Regions from separate parts of the Streptomyces sp. R-07 genome, predicted to be linked through region 1. Evidence: riboswitches for the same ligand, from Rfam matches in the RefSeq annotation. Region 1 holds a riboswitch; the other holds the start of a gene.
The links. A riboswitch is a leader RNA that binds a small molecule or an ion and turns the genes downstream of it on or off. The one in region 1 is predicted to bind cyclic di-AMP.
Positions count from the first base shown of each region.

Region 2: it holds a riboswitch for cyclic di-AMP, as region 1 does, so the genes downstream of both, ACN9M0_RS01515 (LysM peptidoglycan-binding domain-containing protein) here and ACN9M0_RS04080 (C40 family peptidase) in region 1, are expected to answer to the same signal.

Region 1 is NZ_CP183978.1:873,957-882,362, forward strand. It holds gene ACN9M0_RS04070 (ATP-dependent Clp protease proteolytic subunit) at 44-661, shown strand; gene ACN9M0_RS04075 (hypothetical protein) at 669-974, shown strand; cyclic di-AMP (ydaO/yuaA leader) riboswitch at 1,375-1,496, shown strand; gene ACN9M0_RS04080 (C40 family peptidase) at 1,500-1,976, shown strand; gene ACN9M0_RS04085 (hypothetical protein) at 2,046-2,564, opposite strand; gene ACN9M0_RS04090 (ATP-binding protein) at 2,588-3,025, opposite strand; gene ACN9M0_RS04095 (8-amino-7-oxononanoate synthase) at 3,196-4,374, opposite strand; gene bioB (biotin synthase BioB) at 4,518-5,765, shown strand; gene ACN9M0_RS04105 (adenosylmethionine--8-amino-7-oxononanoate transaminase) at 5,758-7,038, shown strand; gene bioD (dethiobiotin synthase) at 7,242-7,973, shown strand; gene ACN9M0_RS04115 (VOC family protein) at 8,005-8,349, shown strand; gene ACN9M0_RS04120 (class I SAM-dependent methyltransferase) at 8,362-8,406, shown strand, end outside.
Region 2 is NZ_CP183978.1:282,588-294,206, forward strand. It holds gene ACN9M0_RS01505 (phosphocholine-specific phospholipase C) at 1-1,456, shown strand, start outside; gene ACN9M0_RS01510 (DUF6197 family protein) at 1,585-2,187, opposite strand; cyclic di-AMP (ydaO/yuaA leader) riboswitch at 2,582-2,740, shown strand; gene ACN9M0_RS01515 (LysM peptidoglycan-binding domain-containing protein) at 2,743-3,630, shown strand; gene ACN9M0_RS01520 (phosphoribosyltransferase family protein) at 3,627-4,931, opposite strand; gene ACN9M0_RS01525 (hypothetical protein) at 5,044-5,202, opposite strand; gene ACN9M0_RS01530 (alpha/beta fold hydrolase) at 5,237-6,001, opposite strand; gene ACN9M0_RS01535 (SpoIIE family protein phosphatase) at 6,212-8,731, shown strand; gene ACN9M0_RS01540 (type B 50S ribosomal protein L31) at 8,889-9,137, shown strand; gene ACN9M0_RS01545 (SDR family oxidoreductase) at 9,266-10,102, shown strand; gene ACN9M0_RS01550 (peptidylprolyl isomerase) at 10,255-10,752, opposite strand; gene ACN9M0_RS01555 (hypothetical protein) at 10,877-11,092, opposite strand; gene ACN9M0_RS01560 (DUF6629 family protein) at 11,123-11,619, opposite strand, start outside.

The DNA of each region.
Region 1 (8,406 bases):
CTTCCTGTACATTTTTTACAGACACAGCTGGAGGTGCTCACCCATGGACGCCCGCTACGTCCTGCCCGAGTTCACGGAGCGGACCAGTTTCGGGACCCGGACCCTCGACCCGTACTCGAAGCTCCTCGAATCCCGGATCGTCTTCCTCGGCACACCCATCGACGAGACCTCGGCCAACGACGTCATCGCCCAGCTCCTGCACCTCGACCACGCGGCCCCCGGCCAGGACATCGCGCTCTACATCAACTCCCCCGGCGGCTCGATCACCGCCATGACCGCGATCCACGACACGATGCGGTCGCTCTTCTGCGACGTGGAGACCACCTGCCTGGGTCAGGCCGCGTCCACCGCCGCCGTGCTGCTCGCCGCCGGCACCCCCGGCAAGCGGTCCGTCCTCCCCGGCGCCCGCATCACCCTCCGGCAGCCGGCCATGGACGAGCCCCTCCAGGGGCAGCCGAGTGACCTCGACATCCACGCGCGCGAGTTGCTCCGGCTGCGCGCCCTGGTGGCCGGGATGCTCACCGAGTACACCGGGCAGAGCGAGGAGCGGGTCGACGCCGACATCGACCGCCTCACCGTCCTGGACGCGCCGTCGGCCGTCGCGTACGGCCTGGTGGACCACGTGATCACGAGCCGGCGCGACGCCGGCGCGGCGCGGTGAGCCGGCCGTGGTGCCCGAGCTGCCGCCGCTGCCCGCGCTGACGCGGGCCGAGGGCGAGTTGATCGACGCGTACCTCGAAGTCGTCGACCTCCTGGGGAAGATCAACCCATCCAGGGGTACGCATACCTATGGGGCCCTACGAGCGGCGCAGGCCCTGGTGGGACGCGCGGAGGCGCTGCGCGAGGCTCTGACGCTCATGCATATGCGGGGCGAGAGCGAGGTGCACACGGACACTCTGGCGCGCGCCCTGCGGGTGTTGGACGGTGAGCGCCGGGCCGACCGCGTCACCGTCCCGCGGACACGGGCGAGTTGACATTCCGGCATGTCGTGTCGAGGTCCGGACGGCCGACACGGATCGCAGAATCGCTCCCCCGTTCGGCGTAGTCGACGAGTCGACATATGCGCGGGGTGAGTTGCGCAACAGGTGTACGCATTTGGCGGAATGGGGCGTTCCGCCGCTGGTGCGGGGCTCGTAGGCCAAACCTCCGAAGATCACAAAGGCTGTCTGTCCACCCGTATGGATCAGTCGTGAGGAGCCTCACATATCGCCGTTTCAGCTCGGTTTTCGCCCATGTCGTGGGTCAAGATCCCTGTCGACGACAAGCCCCCGCCATCCGCGGCGGGGCGGTCCGGGCGGACGCCGAGTCCTGCCGCTGTCCCGGATGTCTGGTCGACAGGAGTGGATCGGCAGGAGTGGAGGACCCGAGCAGTACGGGACGTACGCGCTGTTTCCGCAGCGGGGCCGTCCCTTGGGGTGAAGCCGCAGCCGCGGCCGGGCATCTTCGCCAGCCCGAACCCGACAGGTCATCCTTCGCAGGCGGCTGACGAAGGGTTGCGCATGACTGCGCAGATGCACGTCCCGTCCCTGCTGTCCCGGGCCGGAGCCGTCTCGGCTCTCACCCTCGCCGCCGTCGGCGGCACGATGTTCGCACCAGGTGCGGCACCCGAGGCCCAGGCAGCGACGACATACGCGAACAAGGCACTGAGCGTCGCCGCGTCCAAGAAGGGAGCCCCCTACCGGTACGGGAGCACGGGACCCACCCGGTTCGACTGCTCCGGTCTGACGCTCTACGCGTACAAGAAGGCGGGCAAGTCGCTGCCCCGCACCGCGCAGCAGCAGTACAACAAGACCCGGCACATCTCCGCGTCCAGCAGACAGAAGGGGGACCTGGTCTTCTTCCACTCCGGCGGGAGCGTCTACCACGTGGGCATCTACGCCGGCAGCGGCAAGATCTGGCACTCGCCCAAGACGGGATCCTGGGTGAAGCTCGACAAGATCTGGACGTCGAAGGTCTATTACGGCCGCGTCCGATGATCCGGCAGCCGTAGCGGTCCGTCCGTGAGGGGTGCGGTGGCGCCGCCGGACCCCTCACCCCCTAGGGGGTCAGCGGCCCACGCTGCTCCAGTCGACGGGCCCGGGCGGGACCTGCTCGCCGGCCACGTGCGCGTGGAGCCGCCGGGTCAGCTCCGGAAGGTCGTACCCGGGGAAGTTCACGTCGAGGAGCTGCGGACGGAAGCGCGAGGGCTGCTCCTCGTCGAACATCGCCGCGTCCATAGGCTTGATGCCCACCTGCCACGCGTCGGGGGCGGCCCAGTGCGTCATCCGGACGTAGAAGTCGTCGCGGGGGCCGGCGTTCGCCACGGCCGAGAGGAACGCGAGGCCGCTGTCGACGGGAAAGTCGATCAGCATCCAGCCGCGCCGCGACTCCACGTACGCCGCCATGTGCGGCAGCTTCTCCACCCAGCTCTCATTGGACTCGCCGACGTCCTGACAGCAGGTCCAGGTGTCGAAGCCGGAGCGCCAGATCGCCTCGATCGCGGGCGCGAGCCGCTCGTCGATCTCCGCCTCGCGCTCGCCCACCCGGACGGGGACGGTGGGGTGGATCCCCTCGTAGGTACTCATCGGGCGATGGTACGAAGAGCCCGCTAGCGACGGGCGAGCGGGGCCGCCGTCCAGGGAAGGGTGATCCAGACCGTCTTGCCGCCCTCCTCGGTCGGTGTGACCGAGAGGCGGCCGCCCGCCTCCGCCGCCAGGGAGCGGATGATGACCATGCCCCGGCCGTTGTCCTGCTGGACCGCCGCCGGGAGCCGGCGCGGCCAGCGCGGGTGGCTGTCGGTGACGCCGATGTGGAGGTGCTCCTCGCGCTCCAGGCGGACGTCGACCGTGAAGGTGGGCGACTGGCCGAAGGTGTGCAGGACGGCGTTGGTGGCCAGTTCCGAGACCATCAGGCGGATCGCGTCCGCCAGGTCGTCGACCCCGTCGAGGCCCCACCCGTCGAGGACCTCCGCGACGAACCGCCGGGCCGTGGGGACCGACGCGGGATCGCTCGGCAGCGTGACGGATGCTTCCTGGTGGTCTGCCATGGCGACCCTGTCCCTTTCCCGCCGGAGCCTGCGCCCCGGATCGCGCTTCGCGTCAGAGTCCCACCGATGGTGCCGCCCCGGCAGGCGTTCCACCAAGATTTGTCCCCATCTGTCGCCCGAAGCGGTGAACTCTGGTGCCCGTGAACGCCCTTGGACCTCCCGACGGTCCGTCAGACCGCCGGCGCGGTCCGCAGGATCGTCTCCACCGCTCGCCCGATCTCCGCGTCCGTCAGATCGGCCCGGGCCGTGAGGCGCAGCCGCGAGATGCCGTCGGGGACGGACGGGGGCCGGAAGCAGCCGACCGCCAGACCCTGTTCGCGGCAGTCCGCCGCCCAGCGCAGCGCCGCCTCCGGGGAGGGCGCGCGGACCGAGACGACGGCCGCGTCGGGCCGGGCCGCGGTGAGGCCGGCGTCCGTCAGGAGCCGGTGCAGGGTGGTGGCGACGGTACGGGCCCGCTCGGCGAGGCCCGGCTCGGCCGCGATCAGGCGCAGGCTCGCCAGCGCGCCGCCTGCGGCGGCCGGGGCGAGCCCGGTGTCGAAGATGAAGGTGCGGGCCGCGTTCACCAGGTGCTCGATCACCCGGGCCGGGCCGAGGACGGCGCCGCCCTGGCTGCCGAGGGACTTCGAGAGGGTGAGGGTGGCGACGACGTCCTCGTCGCCCGCGAGCCCGGCCTCGTGCAGGGCGCCCCGGCCGCCGTCGCCGAGGACGCCGAAGCCGTGGGCGTCGTCGACGACGAGTCCGGCGCCGTGCGCGCGGCAGGCCTCGGCGAGCGCGGGGAGCGGGGCCTTGTCGCCGTCGACGGAGAAGACGGAGTCGCTGACGACCAGCGCGCGGCGCCCCGGGTGCGCGTCGAGGGTCTTGGCGACGGCCTCGGGGTCGGCGTGCGGGACGACGGCGGCCTCGGCGCGCGCGAGGCGGCAGCCGTCGACGATCGAGGCGTGGTTGGAGGCGTCGGAGACGATCAGGGAGTCCCGGCCGCCGAGCGCGGTGAGCGCGGCCAGGTTGGCCGTGTAGCCGGAGGAGAAGACGAGGGCCGCCTCGAAGCCGCAGAACTCGGCGAGTTCCCGCTCCAGGCGGGTGTGCAGCCGGGTGGTGCCGGTGACGAGCCGCGAGCCGGTGGAGCCGGCGCCCCAGCGCCTGGCCGCCTCGGCCGCCGCCTCGGTGACCTCGGGCCGGCGGGTGAGGCCGAGGTAGTCGTTGCTCGCCAGGTCCAGGAGGTCCGACTCGGCCGCCCGGGGCCGCAGCGTCCGGACGAGACCGGCCTCGGCCCGGCGGCGCGCCTCGGCGTCGGTCCAGTCGAAGGCGGTGCGGCGCGGGCTCGCGGCCCGTGCGTCGTCGTCCCGTGGCATGCGGCGATCCTTTTGTAGGCAGCGCACAGACCCTAACCGGAGGATGCCGAGGTCGTGATGTGGTCATCCACACACCTCGATCGGAGGCGTTTGTTCGGATCCTCCTTGGCCCGGGGGTGGGCGGTAGGCAAGGATCTGCGGTTATGGACCTGCTGAACACGCTGGTGGAGAAGGGGCTGCGGCGCGAGCTGCCGACCCGTGAAGAAGCGCTCGCCGTCCTGGCGACCTCCGACGACGAACTGCTCGATGTGGTGGCGGCCGCCGGAAAGGTGCGCCGTCAGTGGTTCGGGCGCCGGGTGAAGCTCAACTACCTGGTCAACCTGAAGTCCGGTCTCTGCCCGGAGGACTGCTCGTACTGCTCGCAGCGGCTCGGTTCGAAGGCCGAGATCCTCAAGTACACGTGGCTGAAGCCGGACGAGGCCTCGCAGGCCGCGGCGGCGGGTGTCGCGGGCGGTGCCAAGCGGGTCTGCCTGGTGGCCAGCGGCCGTGGTCCGACGGACCGGGACGTGGAGCGCGTCGGGAAGACGATCGAGGCGATCAAGGAGCAGAACGAGGGCGTCGAGGTGTGCGCCTGCCTCGGTCTGCTCTCGGACGGCCAGGCGGAGCGGCTGCGGGACGCCGGCGCCGACGCGTACAACCACAACCTGAACACGTCCGAGGCGACGTACGAGGGCATCACCAAGACCCACACCTACGCGGACCGTGTGGACACCGTGCAGAAGGCGCACGCCGCCGGTCTGTCGGCGTGCTCGGGTCTGATCGCGGGCATGGGCGAGACCGACGAGGACCTGGTCGACGTCGTCTACGCGCTGCGCGAGCTCGACTCGGACTCGGTGCCGGTCAACTTCCTGATCCCGTTCGAGGGCACCCCGCTCGCCAAGGAGTGGAACCTCACCCCGCAGCGCTGCCTGCGCATCCTCGCGATGGTCCGGTTCGTCTGCCCCGACGTCGAGGTGCGGATCGCCGGCGGCCGTGAGGTCCACCTGCGCTCGATGCAGCCGCTGGCGCTGAACATCGCGAACTCGATCTTCCTCGGCGACTACCTGACCAGCGAGGGCCAGGCCGGCCAGGCCGACCTGGACATGATCGCGGACGCGGGCTTCGAGGTGGAGGGCGCGGGGACGACCACGCTGCCGAAGCACCGCGCGGACGCGCTCGCGGCGGCCGGTGCGACGGGTGGCTGCGGCTCGATGGCCTCGGCGGGCTGCGGCTCGGAGGCCTCCGCGGACGGCGCGGGCTGCGGTGGGCACGCGGAGGAGGCCGGCGGCTGCGGTCCCTGCGGCGGTCACGCGGCGCCCGTCGCCGAAGAGCCCCGGGCGAACGAGGCCCGCACCGACCTGGTGGCGGTGCGCCGCCGGGGCGCCGGCACGGACCTCGCGCCGAATGCGTAACGACGAGCTCCTCGCCCTGGACCGGGCGCACGTCTGGCATCCGTACGGCCCCATGCCGGGCCGTGCGGAGCCGCTGGTCGTCGCGTCCGCGTCCGGTGTGCGCCTCCGGCTCGCCGAACCCGTCGAGGGCCGCTCCGAGTTGATCGACGGCATGTCCTCGTGGTGGTCGGCGGTCCACGGCTACAACCACCCCGTGCTCAACGAGGCGGTGCGCGGCCAGCTGGAGAAGATGAGCCACGTCATGTTCGGCGGGCTCACCCACGAGCCCGCCGTCCGGCTCGCCGCCCGGCTCGTGGAGATCACCCCGGAACCGCTGCGGCACGTGTTCCTCAGCGACTCGGGCTCGGTCTCCGTCGAGGTGGCCGCCAAGATGTGCCTGCAGTACTGGCGTTCACTGGGCCGCCCCGAGAAGCAGCGGCTCTTCACCTGGCGCGGCGGCTACCACGGGGACACCTGGCAGCCGATGTCCGTGTGCGACCCGCAGGGCGGGATGCACGAGCTGTGGTCGGGAGTGCTCCAGCGGCAGGTGTTCACGGACGCGCCGCCGGCCGCGTACGAGGAGTCGTACGCGGAGCTGCTGCGCGCCCGGATCGCCGAGCACGCGCACGAGCTGGCCGCGGTGGTCGTGGAGCCGGTCGTGCAGGGCGCGGGCGGCATGCGCTTCCACGACCCGGCGTACCTGCGGGTGCTGCGGGAGGCCTGCGACGCGCACGACGTACTGCTCGTGTTCGACGAGATCGCGACCGGGTTCGGGCGGACGGGCACGCTGTTCGCGGCCGACCAGGCCGGCGTCTCCCCCGATGTGATGTGCGTGGGCAAGGCGCTGACCGGCGGCTACCTGTCGATGGCGGCGACGCTCTGCACGAGCCGCGTCGCCGACGGGATCTCGCGGGGCGAGGTCCCGGTCCTGGCGCACGGGCCGACCTTCATGGGCAACCCCCTCGCCTCCGCGGTCGCCCTCGCCTCGATCGACCTGCTGCTCTCCCAGGACTGGCAGCGCGAGGTCAAGCGGATCGAGGCGGGTCTGCGGGACGGGCTCGCCCCGGCGGCCGGCCTGCCGGGCGTCCGCGAGGTGCGGGTGCTCGGCGCGATCGGCGTCGTCCAGCTCGACCACGAGGTCGACATGGCGGCGGCGACGCGCGCGGCGGTCCGGGAGGGCGTGTGGCTGCGCCCGTTCCGCGACCTGATCTACACGATGCCGCCGTACGTGACGAGCGACGAGGACCTTGCCCGGATCTGCACGGCGGTACGGGCGGCTGCGGCAGCAGGCTGACAGGGGTGCCCACCCCGTTGTGGCATGCGTTCCTCCCCCAGACTTCGTCCGGGAGGTGCCCCCAGGGCGATGGGGGTCCCCCCTGCTCGAGCGGAGCGGAGAGCTCGGGGGAGGGTGGGCACAACGGAACGGCGCCCGTGCCGGCGCCAGAGGCTTCCGCGCCTGAACCCTCAGGCCTCGCACCGAACAAGGAAGGACACCCCATGCGCATCATCGTCATCAGCGGCACCGGCACGGAGATCGGCAAGACGATCGTCACCGCGGCCGTCGCCGCCGTGGCCACCGCCGCCGGCCGCTCCGTCGCCGTCCTGAAACCCGCGCAGACGGGTGTCGGGCCGGACGACCAGGGCGACGCCGACGAGGTCGTACGCCTCTCGGGCGCCGCGGCCTCCGCCGAGCTCGGCCGCTTCCCGGAGCCGCTGGCCCCGGGGACGGCCGCCCGACGGGCCGGGATGGCGCCGGTCGGCCCCCGGGAGGTCGCCGAGGCCGCCCGGAAGCTGGCCGCCGAGCACGACCTGGTGCTCGTGGAGGGCGCGGGCGGGCTGCTCGTCCGCTTCGACGAGGAGGGCGGCACGCTCGCCGACGCGGCCGCGCTGCTCGGCGCGCCGGTCCTGGTGGTGGCCCCGGCCGGTCTGGGGACGCTCAACTCGACGACCCTGACGGCCGAGGCGCTGCGGGCCCGTGGGATCGAGCAGCTGGGCGTGGTCGTCGGCAGCTGGCCGGACGCGCCGGACCTCGCGGCGCGCTGCAATCTCGCGGACCTGCCGGAGGCGGCGGGCGCTCCGCTGCTCGGAGCCGTACCGGAGGGGTCGGGGGCGCTCGACCCGGCGGAGTTCCGGGCGGCGGCGGGTGGCTGGCTGGGGCCGGAGCTCGGCGGCACGTGGGACGCGGAGGCGTTCGCGGGAGCGCAGGCGGCACCGCTCTCCGTAGGCTGACGGCGTGCGCGCATCTCCGTAGGCTGACGGTATGCGCGCACACGTTCAGGAGATCGTCTTCGACTGCGCCGCTCCGGCGGCGCTCGTCCGCTTCTGGGCCGGCCTCCTCGGCGGCGAACCCGTCGACCGGAGCGCCGACTGGTCGTACGTGGATCCGCCGGAGTTCGTACGGATCGCCTTCCAGCGGGTTCCGGAGGGCAAAGCGGCGAAGAACCGGCTGCATCTCGATCTGGAGGTGCCGGATCCGGCACGGGCGGCCGATGAGGTGCTGCCGCTGGGGGCGGTCACGGTCGGCGGGCTCGTCACCGACGAGCAGGGGTCCTTCCAGGTCATGCGGGACCCGGAGGGCAACGAGTTCTGCTTCGTGACGGGCTGAGGGGCGGCACCGATGGCTCCGAACCGTCCGGCGTCCCGCGCTCCTCGCGTCCACCAT
Region 2 (11,619 bases), 590 kb from region 1:
CGACGCCTCCAGCAAGGACGGGGGCGACGAGTCGGGCCTCACCTGGGAGACATACGCCGAGGCGCTCCAGCGCGCCGGGGTGAGCTGGAAGGTCTACCAGAACGCGCAGGACAACTACGGCGACAACGGCCTCGCGTACTTCAAGAAGTTCACCGACGCGCGGCCCGGCGACCCGCTGTACGACCGGGGCATGGGCTCGGTCCCCAAGGTGGCCGGCTCGACGCCGGACGACATCGCCGCGGCGATCCGCGCCGACGTCCTCGCGGGCACCCTGCCGCAGGTGTCGTGGGTGGTCGCGAGCGAGGCCTTCTCGGAGCACCCCTACGCTCCCCCGGGGGACGGCGCGCACTTCGTCGACCTCGTCTACCGCGCGCTGGCCGCCGACGCCGAGGTGTTCGACTCGACGGTGCTGTTCCTCAACTACGACGAGAACGACGGCTTCTTCGACCACGTGCCGCCGCCGGTCGCCCCTCCGGGCACCGCGGGCGAGTACCTCGACGGCGTGCCGATCGGCCTGGGCTTCCGCGTCCCCATGATTGTCATGTCCCCGTGGACGCGGGGTGGCTGGGTGAGCTCCGAGGTCTTCGACCACACCTCCGTGCTGCGCTTCATGGAGACCTGGACGGCCGCCCTCGGCACCCCGGCCACCTGTCCCAACATCAGCGCCTGGCGGCGGAAGGTGACGGGCGATCTGACCGGGGTCTTCGACTTCGCCAACCCGGTGTACGGAGTGCCCGCCGGCCTTCCCTCCACGGCGAAGGTGATCGGGCAGGCCACCTGCGGCCCGCTGCCGAACCCGGCTCCCCAGAACAACGCCCTGCCCGCGCAGGAGTCCGGCACCCGCCCGGCGCGCGCCCTGCCGTACCAGGTGAACGGCAACCTCGACCGCTTCGAGTTCGGTGCCGCGGGCAAGATCCTGGCCTGGTTCTCGATGACCAACCAGGGCGCGGAGGCCAAGCGGTCGGCGCACTTCTCGATCCACCCGCACCAGTACCGGGACACGGCCGCCTGGCAGTACACCGTCGACCCCGGCGGCACGGCCTCCGACTACTTCAACATCGGTCTGGGGTCGGGCTCGGGGAAGTACGACATCTCGATGATGGGGCCCAACCGCTTCCTGCGCCGGTTCATCGGGGACGCGTCCAAAGCCGGCAAGGCCGTCGAGGTGGCGGCCCGGTTCGCACCCGACGCGGGGACGGGCAAGACGGCCCTGTGGTTCAAGATGACGAACGCCTCGGCCGGTCCCGTCACCTTCACGATCCGCTCGAACGCCTACCGCTCGGACGGTCCGTGGACGTACGCGGTGCCCGCGAACTCCAGCCGCGAGGACTTCTTCAACGCGGTGGCCTACAACGGCGGCTGGTACGACTTCACGATCCTGGCCGACATCGACGGCACCTGGTCGCGCCGGTACACCGGCCACATCGAGACCGGAGCCCCGAGCGTCAGCGGCTGATCCCCGTCTCCCGCGGGCCGGGGCCGGCGGCCGAGCCCTCCCCCACGGCCCGGGCGTCAGTGGCTGTTCCCCTCCCCCGCGTGCCGAGCGGCGGCCCTCCGGTCGCCGCCCGGCACGCGGGCGTGGTGTCAGCGGCCGGCGTGGGCGGCGCGGCGGAGCGTGGCGTCGAGGAGGCCCACCGCGTCGGCGGCCGTCCGCCCGGGGGCCCGGTTCCACGGCCCGATCAACCCGTGCCACCCCTGCGACCGCAGCTCGGTCATGATCCACGCGGCCGCCTCGTTCATGGTGTCCGCGCTGCCGTAGCCGAGGCGGTGGGCGGCGAGCAGGGCGCCGCAGACACACCGGGCGCCTCGTACGTCACGCAGCTTGTACGGGGCGTTCTGCCAGCCCCACTCGGTCAGCACCTCGCGCGCGTACCCGAGATGGACCGAGGGGCGCAGCTCGGCCTGACCGATGCGGCGCCAGGCGTGCAGCCGGTCCGGCAGTACGGCTCCGAGGCGGCCGGGGAGACGGCGCTCGGCGGGGAGGTTCGGCGGCAGGGCGGCGAGCGCGTCGGCCACGAGCCGGTCCACCGGCACGCTGAGCAGCTCGCGCCAGCTCCCTCTTTCCGGCGCCGGATCGTCACGGGTGGTCCAGTCGGTGACGATCCGCTGCCAGGTGGCGCTCTCGTAGAGGGCGGCGGCCTCCTGGTCGAGGGAATCGGGGCTGAGCAAGGAGGTGGAGGGCGACATGCGAGTGGCTCCTGGGGTCGACTCCCTCCATCTTTCAAGACAAATGTCGGTTTTGCGACTTTTACCCCCACAGGGTGAGTCGCCCCTCCACGTGGCGACGAACACCGCATCACATGAATTATCTACCCATTTAAGCACCAATGGAATTACGCCTCATATTCGGACATTACCCTCCGGGTGACGCGACTCACTTCCCCGGACGCCGCACCCGGCGGAGCGTTCCCCCACCCCGTACCCGGCAAGGAAGTTCGACGCCTCCAGAACGGCATCGATCTTGAATTCCCCTAATTCCGTGATCCATTTACCGAGTCCCGGGGTTCACTCCCCTTGTTCTCCGTCGCATTACTGGCCTACGGTCACCTCCATTCGAGCGGAACGCCCAATCCTGCCGCCGCTCGGTAAACCTCCCTTTTCACCCGACGGCAGGAGCGGGGGACCCACGAATACGCCGGTCCGGAATCCGGAACGGCTCGGGGTGCAGCCGCGTGCGCGCGGCCGGACATCTCCCGTCCGAACCCGACAGCTCACCCCGCAGGCGCCGGAGAGGAAACCGTCATGCCTGCTCACGGTAAGCACCGCCGTCCCCGCCGCAGCGTCTCCCGCGGCCTCGCCCTGGTCGGCACGGGTGGCGCCGCACTGACCCTGCCGCTGATCGCCCCGGCCGTCGCCGGCGCCGCGCCCGTGTCCGCGGCCCCGGACATCGCGGTCCAGTCCTTCGCCGCGCACTCCGCGCCGGCCGCGGCCAAGGCCCCCACGGCCCCGGCCGCCGCGCGCTCGTACACCGTGGTGAGTGGTGACTCGCTTTCCCTGATCGCCCACAAGAAGGGAATTCAGGGCGGCTGGAAGAGCCTTTACCGTGCCAACAAGAGCGTCGTGGGTGACAATCCGTCACTCATTCACCCGGGTCTCGAACTGACGATTCGTCGGGATTCCGCGAAGCCCGTTCCCACGCAGGCGAAGGCGAAGAAGTCCGCCACGACCGAGCGGGCGAGCCGCTCCGAGCGCCGGCCGGCGGCCCCTGCCGTCGCCACCGGTTCGGGCGCCTCCGCCGCGCAGGCCGCTCCGGCCGTCGCCGCCGCTCCCGCCGCCGTGAAGGCGGCCCCGGCCGCCGCCACGAACTACGCCGACAACCTCGACGGCTGGATCCGGGAGTCGCTGGCCATCATGGGCCAGCGCGGCATCCCCGGTTCCTACGACGGGATCCTCCGCAACGTCATGCGCGAGTCCTCCGGAAACCCCCAGGCCATCAACCTCTGGGACTCCAACGCGGCCGCCGGCACCCCCTCGAAGGGTCTGCTCCAGGTCATCGAGCCGACCTTCCTGGCCTACCACGTGCCCGGCACGTCCATGGACCTGTTCGACCCGGTGGCCAACATCACCGCCGCCTGCAACTACGCGGCCGACCGCTACGGCTCCATCGACAACGTCGACAGCGCGTACTAGTCCCCCTCACGCCGGGCGTGCTCCCGGAAGTGCTCGGTGAACCAGGAGGTGGCGAGGTCCGCCACCTCCTCCAGGGCGCCCGGCTCCTCGAAGAGGTGCCCGGCGCCTCCCACCACGGCGAGCCGGTTCTCACAGCGCAGCAGCGCCAGGGCCCGCCGGTTGAGGTCCAGGACCAGCGCGTCCGCGCCGCCCACCACCAGGAGCGTCGGGGCGCGCACCCGGGCCAGGTGGTCGGCCGCGAGGTCCGGCCGGCCACCGCGTGAGACGACGGCGCTCACCGGGGACGCGGGATCGCCCGCCGCCCACAGCGCGGCGGCCGCTCCCGTGCTCGCGCCGAAGTAACCGAGCGGGAGTCCGGTGCTCTCGGGACGTCCCGCCAGCCAATCCGTGGCACCGGCGAGCCGCCCGGCGAGGAGCGGGGTGTCGAAGACGTGCGCCCGGTCCGTCGCCTCCGTCTCGGTCAGCAGGTCGAAGAGCAGCGTCCCCAGGCCCGCCCGGTTGAGCGCCGCGGCGACCGCCCGGTTCCGGGGGCTGTGCCGGCTGCTGCCGCTGCCATGGGCGAACAGGACGATGCCGGCAGCGTTCTCGGGGACCGCGAGCCGTCCGGCGAGGGTGACGCCGGTGATCGGGATCCGCACGTCCGTGTCCTGCACGACGGGGTCGCGTGCGGCTCTGCTCCGGTCCAGACAGGCGATGACCTCGGCGTCCGGGGTCTGCGAGAAGTCCTGGTAGAACTGCCCGATCGCGAAGAACAGATCCGGTGCGTGCACGCTGACGGTCTCGTCCGCCTCACCGCCGAGCCGCGCCGTCCAGCCCCGCGGTGCCACCGGCACCGCGAGGACGATCCGGGCGGCGCCCCGGGCGCGGACCACCCGGCAGGCCGCCAGTGCCGTGGCGCCCGTGGCCAGCCCGTCGTCGACGACGACGACCGTCCGCCCGTCGAGGGGCACGGACGGCCGGCTGCCGCGGTAGCGGAGGGAGCGCTGCTCGAGCTCGGCGTGCTCCCGCTCCTCCACGGCGGCGAGAGCGCGGTCGTCCACCCGGGTCTCACTGAGCACCCGCTCGTTGAGCACCCGCACGCCGCCCTCCCCGAGCGCCCCCATCGCGAGCTCCGGCTGGTGGGGCACCCCGAGCTTCCGTACGAGACAGATGTCGAGCGGTGCGTCGAGGGCGTCGGCGACCTCCGCCGCCACCGGCACGCCACCTCGGGGGAGCCCGAGGACCACGACGTCATGGCCCTTGAGGTGGTCGAGCCGGGCGGCGAGCTGCCGCCCCGCGTCCGTGCGATCGCTGAAGAACATGGTCGGCCGCCCTTCCGCCTGCGCGGCTCGGGCCCGGGGAGGAACGGTGTGCCCCGCCCCCTGCCCGTCTCTCCAGGGTAGACGGGCCGCCGGGGTCGACGGATCGGCACGTTCAGCGGGGCCGCTCCTGCCCGGAGGCCTCCCGCTGCTCGCCCTCCCGGCTCAGGTGCCAGGTGCTCCGCGGCAAGGAGGCCCCGAAGTTCTTCCGGAAGCTGCCCAGTCGGGTGCCGGAGGCGCCGGCCACGTCGTACGTCGCGCCGAGGTCGATCACCTGAAGGGCCTCGAAGGTGAAGCAGCCGGCGGCCTCAGGCGCCGAGGAAGGCCTCGATGGCCTCGGCGAGGGCCTGCGGGGTCTCCTCGGGGGCGTAGTGGCCGGCGTCCTTGAGCACTTCGAGGCGCGCGTTGGGGTACCAGCGCAGCCAGGTGGCCTCCATCGCCTCGGTGCCGAGCGCGGGGTCGTGGGCGCCGACGACCAGCAGGACGGGGGTGGGGTTGTCGCGGACGCGCTCGTGGAAGTCGGTGCGGGACCAGGAGTCCAGGTAGGCGCGGAAGGCCGTCGCGGAGGAGCGGGTGAGGGACCGGTCGACGAGTGCGCTCAGCCAGGCGTCGTCGTAGCGGCCGCCGGTGGTGTTGTCGATGATCGCGCGCCGGTTGGCCGGTTCGTCGGCGGCGCCGGCGAAGAGCTCCCAGGTGTCCCCGTCGAGCGGGAAACCGGCGGCGGAGACCGGTGAGACGCCGATGATCGAGCGGATCCGGCCGGGGGCGTCGAGCAGCATCAGCTGGGCCGCCTTGCCGCCCATCGAGTGGCCGATGACGGAGAAGGAGTCCCAGCCGAGGTCGTCGGCGACCGCGAGGGCGTCGGCCGCGACCTCCTCCATCGTGTAGGCGCCCGCGTGTCCGAGGGCCTCGCCGTAGCCCCGGCAGTCGAGGAAGGCGTACGTGCCGACGGCTTCGTCCAGGTGGGCGCGCAGCGGAGCGAAGCTGGTGCGGTCGCCGAACCAGTTGTGGAGCACGAGGGCCCTCCCGGGGCCCTCGCCGTGAACGTCGTACGGAAGAACCTGGCCCGTCATCGTGCCCCCTGCTCGCGAGTCGTGCCGCCGCGCGCCGAAGGCGGCGGTCGACGACCGAGTGTGACGGCCCGGACGCGTGGGGTCAACAGCGCCGCCCGGGGCGCGCGGGAGCGTGTCGGTACGGGATCCGCGGCCCACCAGGGTCCGGACACCAGGCGGGAGGGCAGGTCCGGGATGCGGGTGCTTTCGTGTCGGGGGCATGCTGGCTGTGTGACCTCGCACGGCGCGTCCGGCCCCGGCCCGGCGGGCGGCAGGCGTCCGGCCGGAACGGGAGCCGGCGACGGGCCGGCTTCCGGCGCACTGACCTGGGCACTCGCGGAGTCGGCGCTCGCCGCGGTGGAGGAGGTCGGCGGGTACGCGGGCGGGGTGTACCTGCGTTCCGGAACTCCCGGTCTGCTGCGGCTCGCGGTTCTGGTGGGGCTGCCGGGGTCGTTGTTCCGTCCGTGGTGGCGCATGCACGCGAACCGGCCCTTCCCCGTCGCCGAGGTGCACCGCTCGGGGCAGTCCGTCCACCTCGCCGACGTCGAGGAGGCCATGCGGCGGTTCCCCCAGCTGGTGGCGAGCCTGCCGTTCCCGTTCGCCTCGCTGTACGCGCCGGTGGTCGCCGGCCGTGAGCGCTTCGGCGTGCTCGTGGCGCTGCGGGCGCCGACCCCGGGCGTGCCGGTGGACGCGCGGGACCGGAGCCGGATGACGCGGGGCGCGCTCCGCCTCGGCGAGACCCTGGCCGACCTGGCCCGGCAGGGGACGGAGGTCGAGTGGCCCGGCGACCCGGTGTGTGTGCAGCTGTCCACGGGTTCGGGGCCGCCGGTCCGGTTCGGTTCCTTCGACTGGGACCTGGACACGGGCACGGTCACGCTGGACGACGGACTCCTCGCCATCCTCGGGGCGGGAGTCGCCTCGCCCTGCTCGATCGAGGTGCTGACGTCCCTCCTCGATCCCGAGGACGGCTACGCGCTGTGGGCGGCGGCCCGGCAGGCGACCGGGGCGGACGGACGGCCGTCGGTCCGCAGGCTCCGCCTGAAGGGCCCGGACGGCGGCCTGCACCTCCTCGAGGTGTCCGCGCGGGCCCGGCGGACCGCGCCGGGGACGGGGCCCCCGGGTGGCGGGCGGCTCGAAGGCACGCTGGTGGACCTCGGTACGGGGCTGGTCGGCTCGGACGCCACGGACCGGCTGCCGCGGGCGATCCTGGCGATCGACCGGCTCGGCCGTGTCACGTACGTCAACGAGCGCACGGAGCGCCTGCTCGGCCGGCCGCGCGGGGCCCTGGCGGGGCGGCCGCTGTGGGAGGCGCTCCCCTGGTTCGGGCACCCGTTCCACGAGGAGCAGCTGCGCGCCGCCCTCCTCTCCGGCGAACCGGTGCGCTTCCTGGCCCGACCGGAGCGGGGCCGCTGGCTGTCAGTCTCGCTGCACCCCGGCCGGGACGGCGTGACCATGGTGCTGGTCCCGGAGGAGGATCCGGCACAGCTCGCGCCGGACGCCGCGCACACCCGTCGGACGGACGACGTCCTGTCCGCGCCCGGCGACCGGGCGGCGGCGCTCTACCGGCCGGTGGCCCTGGCGATCGCGCTCTCCGAGGCGGTGACGGCGCGCCAGGTCTCGGCGGTGGTGACGGAGGAGCTGCTGCCGGCGTTCGGTGGCCGGCAGCTGGCGATCTACCTGCTGAGCGACCGGCGTCTCTACCTCGCCTGGGAGACGGGCTTCCCGCCCGGATTCCTCGAGCCCTTCGACGGAGTGGCCCTGGACGCCCGGGTGCCGGGCGTGGAGACCCTGACGACCGGCAGGCCGCTCTTCTTCGAGTCCATGGAGCAGATGGGGCGGAGGTATCCGGACCTCCCGTTGGACACGAACTCGGGTGCGCGGGCCTTCCTTCCGCTGATCGCCTCGGGTCGCCCCGTGGGCTCGTGCATCCTCGGCTTCGACACTCCGCGGGGCTTCAGTCCGGAGGAGCGGACCGTCCTCACGGCGCTCGCGGGGCTGATCGCCCAGGCCCTGGAGCGGGCGCAGCGGTACGACACGGAGTCGGCGGTCGCGCGGGGGCTGCAGGACGCGCTGCTCCCGCACCGGCTGCCGGTGCGGGACGGCGTGGACACGGTGGGCCGCTATCTGCCGGGCACGCTGGGCATGGACGTGGGCGGCGACTGGTACGACGTGATCGAGACGGACCGCGGGCGGCTCGCGCTGGTGATCGGCGACGTGCAGGGGCACGGTGTGGCGGCCGCGGCGACCATGGGGCAGCTGCGCAGCGCCGTCCGGGCGTTCGCCCTGGGGGGCCATCGGCCGCAGGACGTGATGCGGGGCACCAACCGGCTCCTGATCGATCTGGACCCGGGGCAGTTCGCGAGCTGCTGCTACGTGCTGCTCGACCCGGAGACGGGTGACGCGCGTGCGGTGCGGGCGGGGCATCCGCAGCCGCTGCTGCGCCGACCGGACGGGACGACGCAGCAGGTGGAGCTGGCGGGCGGAATGGTCCTGGGGGTCGACGACCGGGCCTCGTACCCGGTGACGCGGCTGCGGCTGGCGCCCGGGGCCGCCCTCGCGCTCTTCACGGACGGTCTGATCGAGCGGCCGGGCCGCGACATCGACGAGGGGATCGAGCGGCTGCGCCGTGCCTTCGCCGCGACGGGTTCGCTCGCGCTCGCGGAGACGGCCGACCGACTGATCCGGGAGGCCCGGCAGGCCACCTCCAGGCCGGACGACATCGCGCTGCTCCTTGCGGCGCGCTGGGCGTAGGGCGGCTGGACCTCGGCGTCGGACAGGACGAGGAGCACCGGGGGTCCCGTCACCCGGTCGGGCCCGTGGCGCTGGTCGGAGGCCGTGGGCGCGGGGAGGCTGGGGGTGCCGTGCCGATCAGGCCGGACGAGCCAGGGCGGCAGCCCGAGGAGGACACGTGCAGCAGGACAAGCAGCCCGAGTACGGCCCCGTGGTGTTCCGTGACCGCTCGGCGGGGTACGCGTTTCTGACCAGGTCCACGGCGACCAGCGACCGGACCATCGAGTGGGACGACGGTGAGACGTACCCCGTGATCGACGTCGAGATCTCCTCCGAGAGCCACCCGTTCTACACGGGGACGGCGCGGACGGTGGACTCCGAGGGCCGGATCGCCAAGTTCCAGCGCCGCTTCGGCGACGAGGAGTGAAGCTCCCGGGCACCTGAGAATCCTTCCGTGAAACTGGCCAGGAGATGGCCAGTTCGCCTTCCAGGATGAGGTCACGAAGACGGCGGGGCGCTCGCGCTCCGCCAAGGACTCCCTGGAGGGGAACAGCTGTGATCGTGGTGACCGGAGCGACCGGTAATGTCGGACGACCGCTGGTGGAGATGCTGGCCGCGGCCGGCGAGGAGGTCACGGCGGTGAGCCGCCGTCCGGCCGGGGGCCTCCCCGCCGGAGTGACGCACCGCCAGGGCGACCTGGCCGATCTCGACGGCCTCAAGGGGCTGTTCGAGGGTGCCGAGGCGGTGTATCTGCTCGTCGCCGGGCTCGGGGACGAGCTGCGTCCGCGCGAGATCGTGGCGGCGGCGGTGGCCGGTGGGGTGCGGCGGATCGTTTTCCAGTCCTCGCAACTGGTGGGGACGCGGACCGACTCGGTGTCGCACGACATCCTGCGCGCCTTCGAGGCGGCCGTACGGGAGTCCGGCGTCGAGTGGACGGTGCTGCGGCCCGGCGGCTTCGCGTCCAACGCCTTCCTCTGGGCCGAGCAGGTGCGGTCCGCCCGTACCGTCGCGGCCCCGTTCGCCGACGTGGCGCTGCCCGTCGTGGACCCGGCGGACATCGCCGGGGTCGCGGCCGCCGCGCTGCGCGACCCGGCGCACGCCGGACGGACGTACGTACTGACCGGCCCGGTCGCGGTCTCGCCGCGCGAGCAGGTGCGGGCGCTCGCCGAGGCGCTGGACGCTCCGGTGGAGTTCGTGCCGCAGAGCGCGGGCGAGGCCCGGTCGCAGCTGCTGCGGTTCCTGCCGGAGGACGCCGTCGACGGGATGCTGTCGGTGATGGGCGACCCCCGCGCGGACGAGCAGCGGGTGAGCCCCGACGTGGAGCGGGTCCTCGGTCGGGCGCCGCGGCCCTTCTCGGTGTGGGCGGAGCGAAACGCGCCCGCCTTCGCCTGAGGACGCCTGAAGACGCCCGAGTACGCCTGAGAGGAACCGGAAGTCAGGAGACACGGCGAAGGCGGGGACGCGCGTCCGATGGAACGCGCTCCCCGCCTCGACCGGGTGGGCGAGCGAGGGCGCGGGGCCCTCCGCTCAGGTCGGGAAGGCGATCAGGCCTTCACGATGCCGGACTCGGCGATCTCGATCTTGGCCTTGGTGGCGCCGGACTGGGAGCCCAGGCCCTCGATCTTCTTGACCAGGTCCTGGCCCTCGACGACCTCGCCGAAGACGACGTGCTTGCCGTCGAGCCAGTCGGTGACGATCGTGGTGATGAAGAACTGCGAGCCGTTGGTGTTCTTGCCCGCGTTCGCCATCGACAGCAGGTACGGCCGGTCGTGCTTCAGCGTGAAGTTCTCGTCCGCGAACTTCTCGCCGTAGATGCTCTTGCCGCCGGTGCCGTTGCCGCGGGTGAAGTCACCGCCCTGGAGCATGAACTGCGGGATGACGCGGTGGAACGGGGAACCGGCGTAGCCGAAGCCGTGCTCGCCGGTGCAGAGCTCGCGGAAGTTCTTGGCCGTCTTCGGGACGACGTCGTCGAACAGCTTGAAGGTGATGCGGCCCGCGGACTCGCCGTTGATGTTGATCTCGAAGTAAACGTTGTCGCTCATGGGGACATCCTGTCATTACTCGCGCACGGCGCGCGCACGGGCCACCTCCTACCGGGTCACGGCGTGCCGGTGCCCCGCGCTCCGTCGGGAACGCGGGGCACCCGTCGCCACCTGCGACGCGGGGTCAGAGCAGCCCGCCGCCGCCCTGCTGGTTCTGGAGGGCACCCTCGGCGCCCTGGACGGTCTCGTGGAGGGCGTTCGCGGCCTGGTCCTCCTGGAGGAGGCCGGTGGCGCCGCCCAGCGGGTTCTCGGCGGCGCTGGCCTGCGGCGGCGGCGTGATGAGGGCGGTGACGACGCCTGCGGCGAGGGAGGCGATGGCGAGCATGCTGCGCTTCTTCATGCCCTGGTCAACTGCTGAGAGGCCATCGGGTTACGGCCGGACGGGCTCGGATCCTCCCACGGCCGGCCGCCGTCCACGGATCCAGCCGAGCAGCAGCAGCGAGGCGACCGCCGCGAGGGCGCACCAGGTGGAGACGAACTCGGTGCGCCACAGGAGGACGCAGAAGGCCGCTCCCAGGCCGGTGAGGACTCCGAGGAGCCGCAGGAGCCGGTCGCGGGCGAGGAGCAGGGCGCCGACGGTGGCGAGCAGGTATCCGATGAGGACGAGCGGCGCGTACGGCAGGTCGACGGCGTAACCGAGGGTGTGGCCGCGGATCTCGGCCGAGACGGGGCGGGTGGCGATCCGGTACGCGAGGACCGGGGCGGTCGCGAGGCCGGCGGCGAGCGGCACGAGCAGGCGCGGCCGGTCGGCGCGGTGGGCGGCGGTCAGGACGCCGAGGGACACCCAGAGGGGCAGCAGCGGGAGGGCGATCACGGCCCAGGCGAGGGTGGCGGGCCCGGTGCCGCCGCCGGCGTGCCAGACGGCGG